Gluconacetobacter diazotrophicus PA1 5: one gene and its partner. Each later gene encodes a partner of the first gene's protein in a complex. Links are inferred from orthologs where the notes say so. Each region holds a gene or a part of one and is shown on either strand. Other genes may lie near its edges. The genes, in order: xseA and GDI_RS08860.

Region 1 (8,205 bases):
GATGCCGTTCTGCCGGGCATATTTGCAGTGCCACTTGATTTCCCGGTCCAGGTCGGGAATGGCGAAGGCCTCGGCCAGCGCGACGCCGCTACAGGCTTCGATCCGCGCGATGATCTGGTTGGGCGTGGCGTCCATGTTCGGGCCGGCGCAATGATGCGCGAATTCGAATTCCTCGCGATGAGCCACCACCGCCGCCATCACGGCCCGGGCGGTCTCCCGCCCCCCCGGCAGGGTGGACGCCGCCAGGATGCAGCGCACGATCACCCCGGAATACATGTGCCAGGGTTGCGATTGCAGGCGGAGCCTGACGGTAATCCGATCCATGCCCGCCTGCGCCAGCAGGTCGTCCAGCTTGCCGAAGGCGCGGACGGAAAACGGGCAGGTCGGCTCCAGGAACATCTCGAACACTCTCGGGCCATGGCCCCAGGTCAGAGGGTCGGCATGCCATGTCTTCGTCGTCATTCCCTTCGCTCCCGCTTCCCGTGGTCCCGGTTCCGTCCCGGGTTCGCGGTCCAATCTCCATCCTGACGCCGGAACAGGCAAGCCGCGCCCGGGCAGGCAAAACCGGATAATTTTCTTGTATTGACGCGGCAATGCGGGGACAGCCATGCTGAAACGTGATACGTGGTGCGCCTTTTCCTTTCGACTCAGCGGTCAGTTGCCCCCTCAATGCGGTTCCTCTCTGTCCGGCGCATCGACCGGTCCTTTCGTCGCGGACTGACGGCCTGCGCGCTCAGCACCCTTCTGCCGCATTGCATCCCCGCCGCACACGCGCAGGTGCTCGATAACGATATCGGCTCGGCCCCCAGCATCCGCGTCAGCACGCCGCTGCCCGCGGCGGCGTCGCTGACGACATCCGTTCCGCCCTTTTCCCAGCCCGAGGCGCTGTTTCCCAACCCGTTCGGGCTGACGAGATACCTGCGCGATCGCGGCATCAATTTCCTGTTCGACAACACCAACGAATTCGCGGGCGCGCTGACGCAGCCGACCCCCGGATTCCGGAATTATCGCCAGGGCGCCAGCAATGCCGGTCAGTACGCCAACGAACTGGACATCAACTGGGAGAAGCTGGCGGGCCTGGCCGGCTTTGCCACCCATGTCATCACGGTGGGGCGGTACGGCACCACCGCCAACCGCATGTTCGGCGACTGGCTGGACCACGCGTCGGAAGATTACGGCGGCGGCGGCAACGTCGCGGTGCATCTGGTGCTGGCCTATGGCGAGGAAACCCTGTTCGGCGGCCGCCTGGCCATCGCGGCGGGGCGTATTCCCCTGGCGTCGGATTTCGCGGCCAGCCCGCTGTTCTGCAATTTCATGAACGGCAGCATGTGCGGCCGCCCCAAGGGCATTACGGATTCGAACTACATGCCAGGCTATCCGGCCTCGACCTGGGGGTTCCGCGTCCGGGGCCGACCCACCCGCGCCACCTATATCCAGACCGGTGTCTATCCGATGGAAAACGGCGTCTATGCCGTGGCCCAGCACCGCACCGGGTTCAAGTTCAACGGGTCCAACATCCTGGGCTACACCATCCCCGTCGAAACGGGATGGGAACCCGTGTTCGGGCACGGCACGCTGCCCGGACATTACAAGGTCGGGGCGGCGGCGCTGGACGAACCGATGCCCGACAACCTGTTCGACAACGACGGGCGGCCCTACGCGCTGAGCGGCCGCGCGCCGCGCATGCACAGCGCGGGATGGGAAAGCTGGGCGATGTTCGACCAGCGGCTCTATCACCCGAAAGGTGGCGGCAAGGATGCCGGAATCACGATGCTGACCGGCATCACCTATAACGATCCGCATACGTCACTGCGGAACTACGTGGGCTATGTCGCCTTCCTGGACCGGGGTTTCTGGCCCTCGCGCCCCTTCGACACGATCGGCGCCGCGTTTACCTATACCAAAATCGACCGTGGGGTGTCGCTGACCGACGGGTACCTGATGAACGTGGGAAAGTCCCTGCCGAACCACGCGACCGGCATCCAGGGCCATGCCGAGGTGCTGGAAGTGAACTACGCCATCCATGTCTGCCGTGGCGTGGTGTTCCAGCCGGTGTTCGAATATTATTTCAACCCCAACGCCCAGTCCAACCTGCGCAACGCCACGCTGCTGGGCTTCAAGAGCCATATCGAAATCCTGTGACCGGGCGCGCCGGTTCGTCGTCGGCGCGCCTCCGCAGAGACAGGCTTTACCCCTGCTGGTTCGGGTCGGTCATCTGCACGGGCGCGGTGGGGAACTTGCCCGATTTCGCGATCACTTCCGGGTCCTCGTTCGCCGCGGGCAGGTAGACATGCGGCAGCACGGCGTTCAGCCGGCTGGCAACCTGCTCGCTGATATCGACCTGCGGCCCATGCAGGACCGTGCCGCTGGACTGCACCACGATCGTCAGTCCGCGCGACTTCGCCACCGTGGCCAGAACCTGGTCCACCTCGCGCTGGACCTGGTTCAGCGCGATCTGGGTGTCTTCCTGCAGGATACGGTTGCGGTTGCCGAATTTCTGCCGGTCGGCCGCCAGGCGCTGCTGCAGCGCGCGCTGCTGGGCCTCGGCCTGGTCGCGGGGGGCATTCAGCATGCGCTGGCGCAGGGCCTGGATCTGTTCCTCCTCGGCTCGGACATCGTGGATCAGCGCCTCGCGCCGGGTTCCCATTTCCTGCTCGACCTGCTGGACGGCGACGGACTGGCGCATGATCTCGTTGGTATCGAACACGCCGATCACCGGCTGCGGCGGGCGGGCGCCCGCGGGCAGCGGGCCGAAATCGGGCACCGGGGGGGCCGGCAGCACGGGCGGGGGCCCACCGCCGGCCACACCGTCCTGGCTGGCCGCGGCCGGGGCGGGGGCGGCCGGCGCAGCGGCGGGCGCCAGGCCCGCGCCCATCGCGGCCGCGACGCACAGGCCGGCCAGAATCCGCCGGCCAAGCGGGGTCATCCCGGTCCGATGGCCAGGAACACGGGGAAAATCGATCATGGTCGCGGTCCGTGACAGTTGCATGGGGCGCGGCAGGGCGCGAAGCAGAAAGGACATGTCTTGTTGCCTAGCGGATCGCCAGGGACCTGAACAGTCCTCGACCGCCGGAAAGCGGGGCGCGCGATGCCGAACGGGACACAAAACCATGCGCCACCGGGCCGCGTTCCGGCACCACCCATCACCACGCGAAAGACAGCCCCGATGACAACGCACTCCAGCCCTACCCGGACGCCACGGGCCGCCCTGCTGCGGACCGTCCTGCTGCCGGCCGCCCTGGCCATCCCCTGGGTCGCGCCCCTGGCTGCCCGGGCGGCCCCGCCGCCGGCCGCGCCCTCCCGGGCCGCACAGCCGCATTCCGCCTATCCCGACGGCACCGGCGATTCGCTCATCGACCGCCTGAACGCGGCGCAGACGGCCCCGAACTATCGCGGGCCGATCTATTATCCCGGCCAGGCGATTCCCCCGGCCCAGCCCACGGACGTCCAGGCGCTGCCGCCCACCGTGCCGCAGGTGGTGCCCCCGCCACCGGTGGGCGAACGCGCGCCCCTGCCGCCGATGGGGCCGCCCGTTCCCCCCTGCGCGGCGACATCATCGTGCTGAAGGCCCGAATGCCGGAACGCGGGTCATAATTTGGTTACAATTCAATCCTACACAGGCAGGTGTGACGCCGGTGCGTGATGCCAATGTTCCCGGCGTCACGCCCGCTGTTCCCTACAGCCGCCACACCAGCGGCGTATGCGACAGGAAGATCACCCCCAGCCCCGATACGAACAGCATCTTCAGCACCAGGGGGCTGCCCACCGACACCAGCGCGTTCAGGGTCAGGATCTGCATGCAGGGATCGACCGGCCCGCGCCGCCGGCCATGCGCGTCGAAATCGACCGTCGTGGCGGCGCGGACCCGCCATTCCTGCCGCTGCCGCGCCTGCTCGGCCATGGAAATCCGCGCCTCCGCATACAGCGTGGCCACATAGCGATCCAGGTCCTCGACCCGGTACATCGCATTCCTGCCATGGCGTGCCGCCGGACGCGGGCCCGCATTCAGCAGGCCCAGGATCCGCAGCCGCCGCGCGGGAATGCCCAGGTAAAGCGCAGCATCCTCCAGCGGCAACATGCGCCGCAGGGGGAAGTGATGGACGGTCGCCGCACCGTCATCGGCGCCATCCACAGGGGAATGGCCGGTCATGATGGAACGATGTTGCCCCGCCCCGCCGACTGTCAATCAGAACCTGCGCCGCACGGCCGTTTCCCGATAACGGTTGTGCGACCGGCCGGATTTCGCGCCTTCGGGCCTGCTCCGCGAATGCGGGCAGGACAGGCGGGAGCGGCCCGGAACAGGCGTCTACCGGCACACGTGCCGGTTTCCGTCGGCCCCGATATAGGTCCCGGTCAGCGGATCGAAACAGGCATTGGCGGTGCAGGCATTGCCCGAGGCCAGGGGCGCCGGGTTCACCCTGGCGGCCATGGCCAGCCCCTCGCGCGCCGCGGCGCCGCACAGCGGCGTGTCGGCGGGGGCGGAGGGGTCGTTGACCAGTTGCGCCTCGTTCGCCGGCGGGGGCGTTTCGACCACCGTGCCAGGCGCGAATTGCAGCGGCGGCCGGCGGGCCGGCGCCGTCCGGGCCGTGGGCGGCACCGGCTGCGCCGCGCACCCCATCAGGCACAGCACGGGCAGCAGCAGCACCGGCAGGAACAGGGCCGGCCGGGCACGCCCGGACGGCGAGAGGAGAAGCTGTTTCAAGATCCGCTGCCTTTCAGATATCCAGCCGCCCCTGGGCGGCCTCGCCGGACCTGTCGGCGCGCACCGCCGCCTCGCCATCCGCGAAGATCAGCACCAGCCGGCCGCCCGGACGGACGTCGGCGGCGCGGGTGACGGGCACCCCCGCCGGGTCGCGCACCAGGACATAGCCGCGTTCCAGCACCGCCATGGGCGACAACGACTCCAGCCGCCCGGCCAGCCCGGCCAGGTGGGCACGCCGCTCGCGCAGCATCGCCGCCAGCGGGGCCGGGCGCAGGCGCGTCCTGTCCGCCCGCGCGTGCCCGTCGCGCAGGGCCTGGCGCAGGCCGGATTGCAGGTGGCTGGCCGCCAGCGCCAGCCTGGCCCGGCGCGGGCCGGTCAGCAGGCTGGCGGACGGCATGGCCCGTTCCACCGCCAGCAGCGCCGCGCGCCGCCGCGCGACCAGCGCCGGCAGCGCCATGTCCAGCCGGTGGCCGCGATCGTCCAGCCGCATCCGCGCCGTGCCCAGCAGCGACGGCAGGTCGGGCAGACGGGCCGCCGCCCGGTCCAGCCGCAGCCGCAGCGTCTGCGTCAGGCGCGCCAGCCCGCTGGTCAGCCGGGCCGCGCGATGCCCCAGATCGGCCACCAGCTCGGCCCTGGCCGGGGCCGCCAGTTCGGCCGCCGCCGTGGGGGTGGGCGCGCGCCGGTCCGACACGAAATCGATCAGCGTGGTGTCGGTTTCGTGCCCCACGGCGGAAATCAGCGGAATGCGGCACGCCGCCGCCGCCCGCAGCACCACCTCGTCGTTGAAGGCCATCAGGTCTTCCAGCGACCCGCCGCCGCGCGCGACGATCAGCACGTCGGGGCGCGGGATCGGCCCCCTGCCGTCGATGGCGTCGAACCCCGCGATGGCGGCGGCGATCTGCGCGGCCGCCGCCTCGCCCTGCACCGCGACCGGCCAGACCAGCAGCCGGCGGGGAAAGCGCCGCGCGATGGTGGTGCGGATATCGTGCATCACCGCCCCCTGGGCGGACGTCACCACGCCGATCACGTCGGGCAGGAACGGCAGCGCCCGCTTGCCCGCCGCGTCGAACAGCCCCTCCGCCGCCAGCTTCAGCCGCAGCCGCTCGATCCGCGCCAGCAGCGCGCCCTCGCCCGCGTAGTCCAGCCGGTCGATGATCAACTGGTAGGACGAGCGTTCGCCATAGGACGAGATCTTGCCCGTCGCCACGACCTCGACCCCGTTTTCCGGCTTCAGCCCCAGCCGCGACACCGACCCGCGCCACACCACCGAGGAGATCTTCCCCCCCTCGTCCTTCAGCGAGAAATAGAGATGCCCGGACGGATAGCGCTTGAATTCCGTGATCTCGCCGCGCACGCGCACCCGGCCGAACGTGCCCTCCAGCGTGCGCCGGATCGCCCCCGAAATCTCGGAGACCGAATATTCGGGCACGTTGCCCGCCCCGGCCGTGCCGGAGTCGCGAAGAGGTTCGTCCATCGCCACAGGGTATGATAGAGACGGCGTCCCCGGAAGCCTGAGTATGAACCAGGCCGGGCGTGAACTGTTGGAGCGGATGGGATGCGGGTGCTGCTGGTCGGATCGGGCGGACGGGAACATGCGATGGCGGAAGCGATCGCGCGCTCGCCCAGGCTCGAGGCCCTGTTCATCGCCCCCGGCAACCCCGGCACGGCGGCGCTGGGCACCAACGTCGCCATCGCCGCCGACGACGTACCCGCCCTGGTCGCCCTGGCCCGGGCCGAGCGGATCGACCTGGTGGTGCCGGGCCCCGAGGCCCCGCTGGTCGCGGGCCTGGCCGACGCCTGCGCCCAGGCCGGCATCCCCTGCGCCGGCCCCAGCCGCGCGGCGGCGGAACTGGAAGGCAGCAAGAGCTTCACCAAGGAAATCTGCGACGCGGCGTCCATCCCCACCGCGCGGTGGGAACGGTTCGACGCCGCCGCCCCGGCGCTGGACTTCGTCCGCCGTCGCGGCGCGCCGATCGTGATCAAGGCCGACGGGCTGGCGGCCGGCAAGGGCGTCGTCGTGGCCCAGACCGTGGCCGAGGCCGAGGAGGCGATCCGCGCCATGATGGACGACGCCGCCCTGGGCGAGGCCGGCCGGTCGGTGGTGATCGAGGAATGCCTGACCGGCGACGAAATCTCGCTGTTCGCCTTCTGCGCCGACGATACCGCCGTGCTGATCGGCGCGGCGCAGGACCACAAGCGCATCGGCGAGGGCGATACCGGCCCGAACACCGGCGGCATGGGCGCGGTGTCACCCCCCGCCGGGTTCGACCGCGCGCGGCAGGAAGCGGCGCTGGACCTGCTGGTCCGCCCGATGCTGGCCGAGATGGTCCGTCGCGGCACGCCGTTCCGGGGCGTGATCTTCGCCGGGCTGATGCTGACCGAAGACGGCCCCAAGCTGATCGAATACAATGTCCGCTTCGGCGACCCCGAGGCCCAGGCCCTGCTGATCCGCCTGCAATCCGACCTGCTGCCCGCCCTGGCCTCGGTCGCGGACGGCACGCTGGACGCGGCGGACATCCGCTTTTCCGACGACCATTCCGTCAGCATCGTGCTGGCCGCGCGCGGCTATCCCGGCAGGCCCGCCGCCGGCGGCGTGATCGCGGGCCTGGAACAGGCCGGGGCGCTTCCGGGGGTGCACGTCTTCCATGCCGGCACCAGGCGCGACGACCAGGGCCGGATCGTGGCGGCGGGCGGGCGCGTGCTGACGGTCTGCGCCACCGGCCCCACCCTGGCCCAGGCCCGCGCCCGCGCCTATGACGGCGTGGCCGCCATCCGCTGGGACGACGCGGTCTGGCGCCGCGACATCGGCGAGCGGGCGCTGCGCGCCTCGTCCTGAGCCACGGCGGGAGAAATTCCCGCCGTCCGGAAACCATCCAGACCAAAACGCGTATTTTCGGATGTGGCTTTCCATTGGGGGAGTCATATCCGCGTATGCGCGTAACGATTCCGATCGCCAGGATATCCCGGATACGGGCCAACGCTCCCTGCGCGACAGGACGCCGCGTGGACCACCGATATCCCGCGGACGCAACGCCGCCCTCTCCAGCAGAACCTGCACGTGTAGAGGCTGATTTTCCGGGACGACGTTTGCCGACCCCGTGCGGGGCCATAAAATGGAAAGGCAATCATCATGGCAACCCAGGACAAGACTCTGTCCGACGCGTTCTACGAAACGCTGAAGGACATCTATTTCGCCGAAAAGCAGATCCTGAAGGCGCTCCGCAGGTCGGTGCACGCCGCCCAGGCGCCGGATCTCAAGAAGGCGTTCGAAACCCACGCGACCGAGACCGCCACCCACGTCGAACGCCTGAACGACGTCTTCGGCATCATCGGCCGCGCCCCCCGGGCCAAGACCTGCGAGGCAACGCAGGGCATCCTGGCCGAAATGGAGGAAGACCTCGAGGAATTCGGCTCGACCAAGGCGGCGGACGCCGTGCTGATCGGGTCCGCCCAGGCCATCGAACATTACGAGATCGCGCGCTATGGCACGCTCAGGGCGTGGG
Region 2 (9,188 bases), 1.7 Mb from region 1 along the record:
GTCGGTCTTGGCCCGGCGGATCTTCAGCGCGATCGCGTCGGCGTCGTCGGTCATCTCGATCCGGCTCTGGGCCGACGGATCGGATTTGGACATCTTCTTGGTGCCGTCGCGCAGGCTCATGACCCGCGCGGCGCCGGCAGGAATCAGGGCCTCGATCGCCGGGAAGAAGTCCACGCCGTAATCGTGGTTGAATTTCTGTGCGATGTCGTTAGCCAGTTCCAGATGCTGGCGCTGGTCGTCCCCGACGGGCACCCGCGTCGCCTTGTAGGCCAGGATGTCGGCCGCCATCAGGTTGGGGTAGATATACAGGCCGGCCGAATGGTTTTCGCGGTCCTTGCCGGCCTTGTCCTTGAACTGCGTCATCCGGTTCAGCCAGCCCAGGCGCGACACGCAGTTGAAGATCCAGCCCAGCCGGGCATGGGCGCTGACGGCGGACTGGTTGAACAGGATATGGGCCTTGGGGTCGATCCCCGCCGCCAACAGCACGGCGGTCTGGGCCAGCGTCTGCTGGCGCAGCGCCTCAGGGTCCTGCCACACCGTGATGGCGTGCAGGTCCACGAGGCAGAAGATGCACTCATGGTCCTGCTGCAGCGCGACCCAGTTGCGGATCGCGCCCAGATAGTTGCCCAATTGCGGAATGCCGGTCGGCTGAATGCCGGAAAAGATGCGTTGCATGGCCGTTCTTTTCAGGCGTTTCCCCCCGTCCGGTCAAGCCGTCCGGTCCGGGGGGACATGCCGGCTACTGCGGCTTGGAGACACCCAGAAGCTGGATCTTGAAGACCAGCGGGCTGTCCGCCGGGATGATGCCCATCGAGCGATGGCCATACCCCAGTTCCGGCGGAACGTAGAGCATCCAGATATCGCCGACATGCATCAGCGGCAGGCCTTCCATCCAGCCCTTGATGACGCCGTCCAGCGGCATCTGCATATAGGCGCCCTGGCCGTGCTGGTCCGAACTGTCGAAGATGCCGCCTTCGGGCAGGCGGCCTTCGTAGATCACCATCATGACATCGCCCGGAACGGGGCTCTGCCCGTCCTTGGGGCCGGATTTCAGGACCTTGTAGGCCAGGCCGTCGGGCAGCGACTGGACGCCGGGCTCGGCCCGGACCTTGGCCATGAATTGCGCCGGGGTCATCTCCGGCTTGTATTCCTCGGGGCGGCTCCCCCCGCAGGCCGCCAGCGGCAGGGCCAGGGAAGAAGCGAGAAGGAGGGGAATGAAGCGGGACAGACGTTTCATGACACCTCGGTCAGACAGGACGAATGGAACGACATGCGGGACGCGATCCTACAGCGCGCCGCCGCGCCGTCCGATCTGCGCGCCCAGACGCAGACGCAGGGCGTTCAGCTTGATGAAGCCCAGTGCATCGCTTTGATTATACGCCCCTTCGTCGTCTTCGAATGTCACAACGCGGGTATCGTACAGGCTATGGGGGCTTTCCCGCCCGACGCAGATCACATTGCCCTTGTACAGCTTCAGCCGCACGCGTCCGGTCACGGAATGCTGGCTTTCGTCGATCAGGGCCTGGAGCATGCGCCGCTCGGGCGAGAACCAGAAGCCGTTATAGATCAGTTCGGCATAGCGGGGCATCAGGCTGTCCTTCAGGTGCCCGGCCTCGCGGTCCAGCGTGATGGTTTCCATGCTGCGATGCGCCGCCAGCAGGATGGTGCCGCCCGGCGTTTCGTAGATGCCGCGCGACTTCATGCCGACGAAGCGGTTTTCCACCAGGTCCAGCCGCCCGATCCCGTTGGCCTTGCCCAGTTCGTTCAGCCGCGCCAGCAGCGTGGCGGGGGACAGGGTGACGCCGTTCAGCGCCACCGGGTCGCCCGAGACGAAATCGATCGCGATTTCGGTCGCGACGTCCGGCGCGGCCTCGGGCGAGATCGTGCGCTGGAAGACGATTTCATCGGGTGCGACGGCAGGGTCTTCCAGCAGCTTGCCTTCGGACGAGGAGTGCAGCAGGTTGGCATCGACCGAGAACGGGGCCTCGCCGCGCTTGTCCTTCGCGATAGGGATCTGATGTTCCTCGGCGAAGGCCAGCAGCCGCGTGCGCGAGGTCAGGTCCCATTCCCGCCAGGGGGAGATGACCGTCACGTCGGGCTTCAGCGCGTAATAGGCCAGTTCGAAGCGCACCTGGTCGTTGCCCTTGCCCGTCGCGCCATGGGCCACGGCGTCGGCACCCACGGCCTCGGCGATTTCGATCTGGCGCTGGGCGATCAGCGGACGCGCGATGGAGGTCCCCAGCAGGTACTGGCCTTCATACAGCGTGTTGGCGCGGAACATCGGGAAGACGAAGTCCTTGACGAAGGTCTCGCGCAGGTCCTCGACGAAGATTTCCTTCACGCCGAACATTTCGGCCTTCTTGCGGGCGGGTTCCAGTTCCTCGCCCTGGCCGAGGTCGGCGGTGAAGGTGACGACCTCGCACCCGTAGGTGGTCTGCAGCCAGCGCAGAATTACCGATGTATCGAGCCCGCCGGAATAGGCGAGCACGACCTTCTTGACGTCCTTTACGGCCATGGGGAGGACACTCCTGTCGTCGAGGCTGCGCGATGATGCGGCGTTCCGCACCGATGTTCCGGGTCCTAGCACCGGATCGCCGCCGGTGCCAGCGGGCGCGCCGCCAATTCGGCGGCGTGCCTGTGTCCGGGGCTCAGGCCGTGGCGTTCCGGCGCTCGCGCTCGCTTTCCGTCCGCAACTGGCCGCACGCGGCCAGGATGTCGCGCCCGCGCGGCATGCGGATCGGCGAGGCGAAGCCCGCATCCATCACGATCTGGGCGAATTTCGCCAGTTGTTCGCGCGTGGACGGCTTGTAGGCGCTGCCGGGCCACGGGTTGAACGGGATCAGGTTGACCTTCGCGGGGATGCCGGCGATCAGGCGGACCAGTTCGCGGGCTTCGGCCTCGCTGTCATTCACGCCGCGCAACATGATGTATTCGAACGTGATGCGCCGTGCGTTGCTGGCGGTGGGATAGCGGCGGCACGCCGCGATCAGGTCCTCGATCGGATATTTGCGGTTCAGCGGGACGATCTCGTCACGCAGGTCGTTGCGCACCGCGTGCAGCGAGATCGCGAGGTTGATTCCCAGTTCGGACCCGCACTGGTCCATCATCGGGATCACGCCCGAGGTGGACAGGGTAATGCGGCGGCGCGACAGGCCGATGCCCTCGCCATCCATGATGATCTTCATCGCCTTGGCGATGTTCTCGTAATTATACAGCGGCTCGCCCATGCCCATCAGCACGATGGTCGACAGCAGGCGCGGCGTGTCGCCCTTTGGGCTGGGCCATTCGCCGTAGCTGTCGCGTGCCGCCATGAACTGGCCGACGATTTCCGCCGCCCCCAGGTTGCGCACCAGCTTCTGCGTGCCGGTATGGCAGAAGGTGCAGGACAGCGTGCAGCCGACCTGCGAGGAAATGCAGACAGCGCCCCGATCCTCGCGCCGGTCGGGGATATAGACCGTCTCGGCCTCCTGCCCGTCGCGGAAGCGGAAGAGGAACTTGCGGGTCTCGTCCGTCGAGGTCTGCACCATCGCCGCATCGGGCCGGCCGACGACGAAACGCTCGGCCAGCTTCGCCTGCAACGGCTTGGCGATCGAGGACATGCGTGCGAAATCCGTGACGCCCTGGTGATAGATCCAGTGCCACAACTGCTTGGTACGAAAGGGCTTCTCGCCGATTTCCACCAGCGCCTGCGTCAGTTCTTCGCGCGACAGGCCGACCAGTTCGCGCCGTCCGTCGGGCAGCACGCCGGCCGGTGGGGCGAACAGCGCGGATTTTGCCAGAATCCGCTTTCGTTCGACCTCGGTCATCGAGGCCGCCAGTCCGGTTTCGGCGGGCTGCTGGGCGGGGGCGGGAACGGCGGTCATGGACAGGTACTCATGCAACGGACGTGGGCGAAGGGCGGAATCCGCGCTGCCTATCACATCCGGACGCAAATGGGGGAATTACTATCCGTCCCGCCGCGCGGCGATCAGGAATTCGCGGTTGCCTTCCGGGCCCGTGATCGGGCTGGGTTCGATCCCCAGCACCGTCCAGCCGGGCATGGCGGACCACCAGTCGCGGATGGTGGCGCAGACCGCGTCATGGATCGCGGGGTCGCGCACCACGCCCTTTGGCCCCACCGCGTCGCGCCCGGCCTCGAATTGCGGCTTGATCAGGGCCACGGCCCCGGCGCCCGGACGGCACAACGCCAGCCCGGCGGGCAGGACCGTGCGCAGGCCGATGAAGCTGGCATCGCAGACCAGCACGTCGATCGGGTCGGGGATCGTCGTCGCATCCAGCGCGCGGGCGTTGCATTTTTCCAGCACCGTCACGCGCGGGTCGCTGCGCAGCTTCCAGGCCAGTTGGCCATGCCCGACATCGACGGCATAGATTTTTGCCGCGCCGTGCGTCAGCAGGACGTCGGTGAAGCCGCCGGTCGACGCGCCGACATCCAGGCAGATGCCGCCTTCGGGCGACAGGCCGAAATGCGCCAGCGCATGCGCCAGTTTGATGCCGCCGCGCGACACCCAGGGATGATCCTGTCCCTTCAGCCGCAGCGGCGCGTCCTCGGGCAACTGGTCGCCGGCCTTGGCCACGCGCCGGTCGCCCGAAAAGACCAGGCCGGCCAGGATCAGCGCCTGGGCGCGGGTACGGCTTTCCACCAGTCCCCGGTCGACCAGCATCTGGTCCGCGCGTTGCTTGGCCACCTGTGCGCCCCTTCGTTCCTTTCCGGGGGCGGTCAGGCCGTCTGTTGGGACGCGGCAACCCCCAGGGCCTGCATGGCGCATGCGGCGATGGCTGGGGCGTCCAGGCCGGCCTGGTGGTATTGGGCGTCCTGGGTGTTGTGGTCGATGAAGCGGTCCGGCAGGGTCATGGGCCGGAAGCGGATGGTGTCCAGCAGCCCGGTGCGGGCCAGGTGGTGCATGACATAGGCGCCGAAACCGCCCTCGGCGCCGTCCTCGATGGTCAGCAGCACGGCGTGGTTGCGGGCCAGGTTCTCGATCAGCGCGGTATCCAGCGGCTTGGCGAAGCGGGCGTCGGCGACGGTGGGGGCCAGCCCCTGGGCGGCCAGCATGTCGGCGGCCTTCAGCACCTCGGCCAGGCGGGTGCCCAGCGACAGGATGGCGATACCGCCGGTCTCGCGCCCCGACTGGCGGCCCATCTCGCGGATGATGCGGCCGCGGCCGATCTCCAGGATCTCGCCGGCCTCGGGCAGCGCCAGGCCCAGCCCGTTGCCGCGCGGGTAGCGCAGGGCGATCGGCCCGGCATCGAAGGCGCAGGCGGTCGCCGTCATGTGCAGCAGTTCCAGCTCGTCGCTGGGGGCCATGATGGTCATGCCCGGCAGGCAGCCCAGATAGTTGATGTCGAACGCCCCGGCATGGGTGGCGCCGTCGGCGCCGACCAGCCCGGCGCGGTCGATGGCGAAGCGCACCGGCAGGTTCTGCAGCACCACGTCATGCATCACCTGGTCGTAGGCGCGCTGCAGGAAGGTGGAATAGATGGCGCAGAACGGCCGCAGCCCCTCGGTCGCCATGCCGGCGGCGAACGTCACCGCATGCTGTTCGGCGATGCCGACGTCGAAGAAGCGGTCGGGGCAGGCGCGGGCGAAGGCGTCCAGCCCGGTGCCCGAGGGCATGGCGGCGGTGACGGCGACGATGGTGTCGTCCTGCTTCGCCCGGCGCACCAGCTCGCGGCTGAACACCGAGGTATAGCTGGGCGGTCCCGGCGGGGCCTTCTTCTGCTCGCCGGTCACCACGTTGAACTTGGCCACCGCGTGGTACTTGTCACCCGCCGATTCGGCCGGGCGGTAGCCGCGTCCCTTCTCGGTGAGGATGTGCAGCAGGATCGGGCCCTTGTCGTCGGCGTCGCGCAGGTTGCGCAGGATCGGCACCAGCTGGTTCAGGTCGTGGCCGTCGACCGGGCCGACGTAGTAGAAGCCCAGCTCCTCGAACAGGGTGCCGCCGGTGATCATGCCGCGGGCATATTCATCGGCCTTCTTGGCGGTGCGCTCCAGCCGCTCGGGCAGGCGGCGGGCCACCTTGCCGGCCAGGTCGCGCAGGCCGAGGAACTGGCGCGAGGACATCAGCCGCGACAGGTAGTTGGACATGGCGCCGACCGGGGGCGCGATCGACATCTCGTTGTCGTTCAGCACCACGATCAGCCGCCCGGCGCCGGGACCGGCGACCGAGGCGTTGTTCATCGCCTCGTAGGCCATGCCGGCGGAAATCGAGCCGTCACCGATGACGGCGACGACGTTGCGCTCGCGATAGGCGGGGTCGTGCTCGGCGCGCAGGTGGTGCGCCACCGCCATGCCCAGCCCGGCGGAGATCGAGGTCGAGGAATGGGCGGCGCCGAACGGGTCGTATTCGCTCTCGCACCGGCGGGTGAAGCCCGACAGGCCGCCGGGCTGGCGCAGGGTGCGGATGCGCTCGCGCCGTCCGGTCAGGATCTTGTGCGGATAGGCCTGGTGGCCGACATCCCAGATCACCCGGTCGGCCGGGGTGTCGAACACCGCGTGCAGCGCCACCGTCAGCTCCACCACGCCCAGCGACGCGCCCAGGTGCCCGCCGGTGGTGGATACCGCGTCCACCGTCTCGGCCCGCAATTCCTCGGCCAGCTGCTTCAGCTGCTCCACCGACAGGTTCCGCAGGTCCTCGGGATACGCCACCCGGTCCAGCAGCGGAAAGCGGCCACGCGTCGGAACCGAGCCCCCCGGCTGTGCGCCTGTGTTCTGTTCGGACATGATACTCAGCTCCTGCGATCGACCACGTACTGGACGAGATTCCGGAGCCTGTCGGCTTCGGCACCGAAAACATCAAGATGCGATTCGGCCTGTTCGGCCACACGCCGCGCCTCGCGCGCGGCGCCGTCGACGCCCAGCAGGGCGACATAGGTGGATTTGCCCGCGGCCTGGTCCTTGCCGGCGGTCTTGCCCAGTTCCTCGGCGCTGGCCGTGGCGTCCAGCACGTCGTCGGCGATCTGGAAGGCGGCGCCCAGGTCGCGCCCATAGGCCGCGATGCGCGCGCGCGCCGGCAGGTCCGCGTCGCCCAGGATCGCCCCGGCTTCCGCCGCGTAGCGGATCAGGCAGCCGGTCTTCAGCGCGTGCAGGCGCTCGACCTCGGGCAGCGAAAGGGCGCGGCCCTCGCCATCCATGTCGATCATCTGGCCGCCGACCATGCCGGCGGCGCCCGACGCGGCGGCCAGCGCCGCGACCAGGCCGATGCGGATGGTGGCGCTGGGGTGGGTCGCGGTGTCCGTCAGGATCTCGAAGGCCATGGTCTGCAGGGCATCACCGGCCAGGATGGCGGTGGCCTCGTCGAATTTCCTGTGCGTCGAAGGCTGGCCGCGGCGCAGGTCGTCATTATCCATCGCCGGCAGGTCGTCATGCACCAGTGAATAGGCATGCAGCATCTCGACCGATGCGGCGACCCGATAGGCCCGGGCGGGCTCCACGCCGAACAGGCTTGCGACCTCCGCCGTCAGGTAGCCGCGCAGCCGCTTGCCGCCGCCCAGCGTCGCATAGCGCATCGCGTCCACCACCCGGCCTTCGGCGCCCGGCACCGGCGGAAGAAGGCTGTCGATCGCGGCCTCGATGGCCGTCGCCCTGTTCGACAGGGAGGACCGCAGCAGGCTGGCGCGATCCGCGGAGTTCTCCATGTGGGCTGTCGCAGTTGTCTGGCTCATCGGCGCATCAATCCATAGATTTCGTCTCCAGCGCGCCATCGGCGCGCTGGATAATCGCCTGAACGCGGGCGTCGGCCTCGTTCAGCTTGGTGTCGCAATATCGTCTCAGGGCCGCACCCCGCTCATAGGACGCGATGGCGTCCTGAAGCCGCAACTGCCCGCCTTCCAACTGACGCACGATCTCTTCCAACTGGGCGAGGGCGTCTTCGAAGGAGAGCTGGGACAGGTCTTCCGTCATGGGTGCGATACTTCCATCATGAGGCGGAGGAATTACTCCCTGCCGGGCGCTTCTGCCAAGGGCGTAGGGGATATGACATGAATTTGTGCAGCTTGTGGCATTTGGGCCACGTCTTTGGAACGAATGCGAAAATAAGCCGTCTAACTGCCGGGATCGGTGGCCGGTGCCTGCTCGGGACGGCGGCGGATGACGAAGGAAAGCACGCCCGCATCCTCGCCGAACGCGATCAGCGCATGGCCGGTCTCGCGGCAAAAAGCCTGGAAATCCGCCACACTGGCGCGGTCGGTGGCCACCACGCGCAGCCGGTCGCCGGGCCGCATGCCGCGCAGGGCCCGGTTGGCCTTCAGTACGGGAAGGGGGCAGCTCAGCCCTTTGACGTCGAGCACGGTCTCGCTCATGACATGGAATCTCCGGAGGCAAGGGCGCCGGGGGAGGGTGGAAACGCCCGCTTACCGGCTGTCTTTACGACATGGACCGACACACCATAAAAGAATCAGCCTCCATAGAAAATATCACGGATTACGGGATGGACATGACCGACTATCGGATCGGGATCGATTTCGGCGGGACCAAGATCGAGATTGCAGCTCTGGCCCGTAAGGACGGGCAGGAACTCGTCCGGCGGCGCATCGTCAACCCGGGCTATTATGACGGCGCGATCACCGCCATCCGCGACCTCGTCGCGGGCGTGGACACGGAACTGGGCGGCCAGGGGACCGTCGGGATCGGCATTCCGGGTTCGATCAGCCCAGACACCGGCGTCATCAAGAACGCCAACGCGACGTGGCTGAACAACCAGCCGTTCGGCCGCGACCTGACCGCCGCCGTGGGGCGCGAGGTCCGGGTCGAGAACGACGCCAACTGCTTCGCCCTGTCCGAGGCCGTGGACGGCGCGGGCGCGGGATTCGGCGTGGTCCTTGGCGTGATCATCGGCACCGGCATGGGTGCCGGCATCATCGTGAACGGCAAGCTGCTGATCGGCGCCCATCACATTGCCGGGGAATGGGGACACGTGCCGCTGCCCTGGCCGCGAATCGAGGAAATGCCGCTGCCCAAATGCTTCTGCGGCAACGAGGGCTGCCTGGAACGCTATCTGAGCGGGTCGGCCCTGGCCCAGGACTGGAAGGGACCGGGCAACCGCAGCACCGCCGGGATCGAAAGCGCGGCCGAGGACGGGGACCAGACGGCGATCGGGGCGCTGGACCGCTATATGGACCGCATGGCGCGGGCCTGCGCCATGGCGATCAACTTCCTCGACCCCGACGTCATCGTGCTGGGGGGCGGCGTA

The links.
Region 2: the proteins of xseA (region 1) and GDI_RS08860 are in contact, whole or in part, in a cryo-EM structure (PDB 8TXR), measured with the Escherichia coli proteins. The link is inferred for Gluconacetobacter diazotrophicus PA1 5 from one-to-one orthologs.

Annotation. Positions count from the first base shown.
Region 1 is NC_010125.1:3,615,185-3,623,389, forward strand. Bases 3,947-6,763 are described here. They hold xseA (exodeoxyribonuclease VII large subunit), read right to left. Parts: upstream 6,177-6,763; coding sequence 4,716-6,176; downstream 3,947-4,715. Other genes in these bases: GDI_RS16660 (helix-turn-helix domain-containing protein), read right to left, coding at 3,947-4,150; GDI_RS16665 (BA14K family protein), read right to left, coding at 4,307-4,702; purD (phosphoribosylamine--glycine ligase), read left to right, coding at 6,258-6,763. Also shown: GDI_RS16640 (DsbA family protein), read right to left, coding at 1-462; GDI_RS16645 (carbohydrate porin), read left to right, coding at 670-2,142; GDI_RS16650 (OmpH family outer membrane protein), read right to left, coding at 2,189-3,022; GDI_RS16655 (hypothetical protein), read left to right, coding at 3,167-3,565; more of GDI_RS16660, read right to left, coding at 3,677-3,946; more of purD, read left to right, coding at 6,764-7,538; GDI_RS16680 (YciE/YciF ferroxidase family protein), read left to right, coding at 7,833-8,205. UniProt on the Escherichia coli protein: Bidirectionally degrades single-stranded DNA into large acid-insoluble oligonucleotides, which are then degraded further into small acid-soluble oligonucleotides.
Region 2 is NC_010125.1:1,893,207-1,902,394, forward strand. Bases 6,286-9,188 are described here. They hold GDI_RS08860 (exodeoxyribonuclease VII small subunit), read right to left. Parts: upstream 7,901-9,188; coding sequence 7,670-7,900; downstream 6,286-7,669. Other genes in these bases: dxs (1-deoxy-D-xylulose-5-phosphate synthase), read right to left, coding at 6,286-6,721; GDI_RS08855 (polyprenyl synthetase family protein), read right to left, coding at 6,727-7,662; GDI_RS08865 (sulfurtransferase TusA family protein), read right to left, coding at 8,041-8,298; GDI_RS08870 (ROK family protein), read left to right, coding at 8,433-9,188. Also shown: trpS (tryptophan--tRNA ligase), read right to left, coding at 1-675; GDI_RS08830 (FKBP-type peptidyl-prolyl cis-trans isomerase), read right to left, coding at 740-1,237; GDI_RS08835 (argininosuccinate synthase), read right to left, coding at 1,286-2,515; 23S rRNA (adenine(2503)-C(2))-methyltransferase RlmN, read right to left, coding at 2,649-3,863; GDI_RS08845 (TlyA family RNA methyltransferase), read right to left, coding at 3,945-4,685; more of dxs, read right to left, coding at 4,718-6,285. UniProt on the Escherichia coli protein: Bidirectionally degrades single-stranded DNA into large acid-insoluble oligonucleotides, which are then degraded further into small acid-soluble oligonucleotides.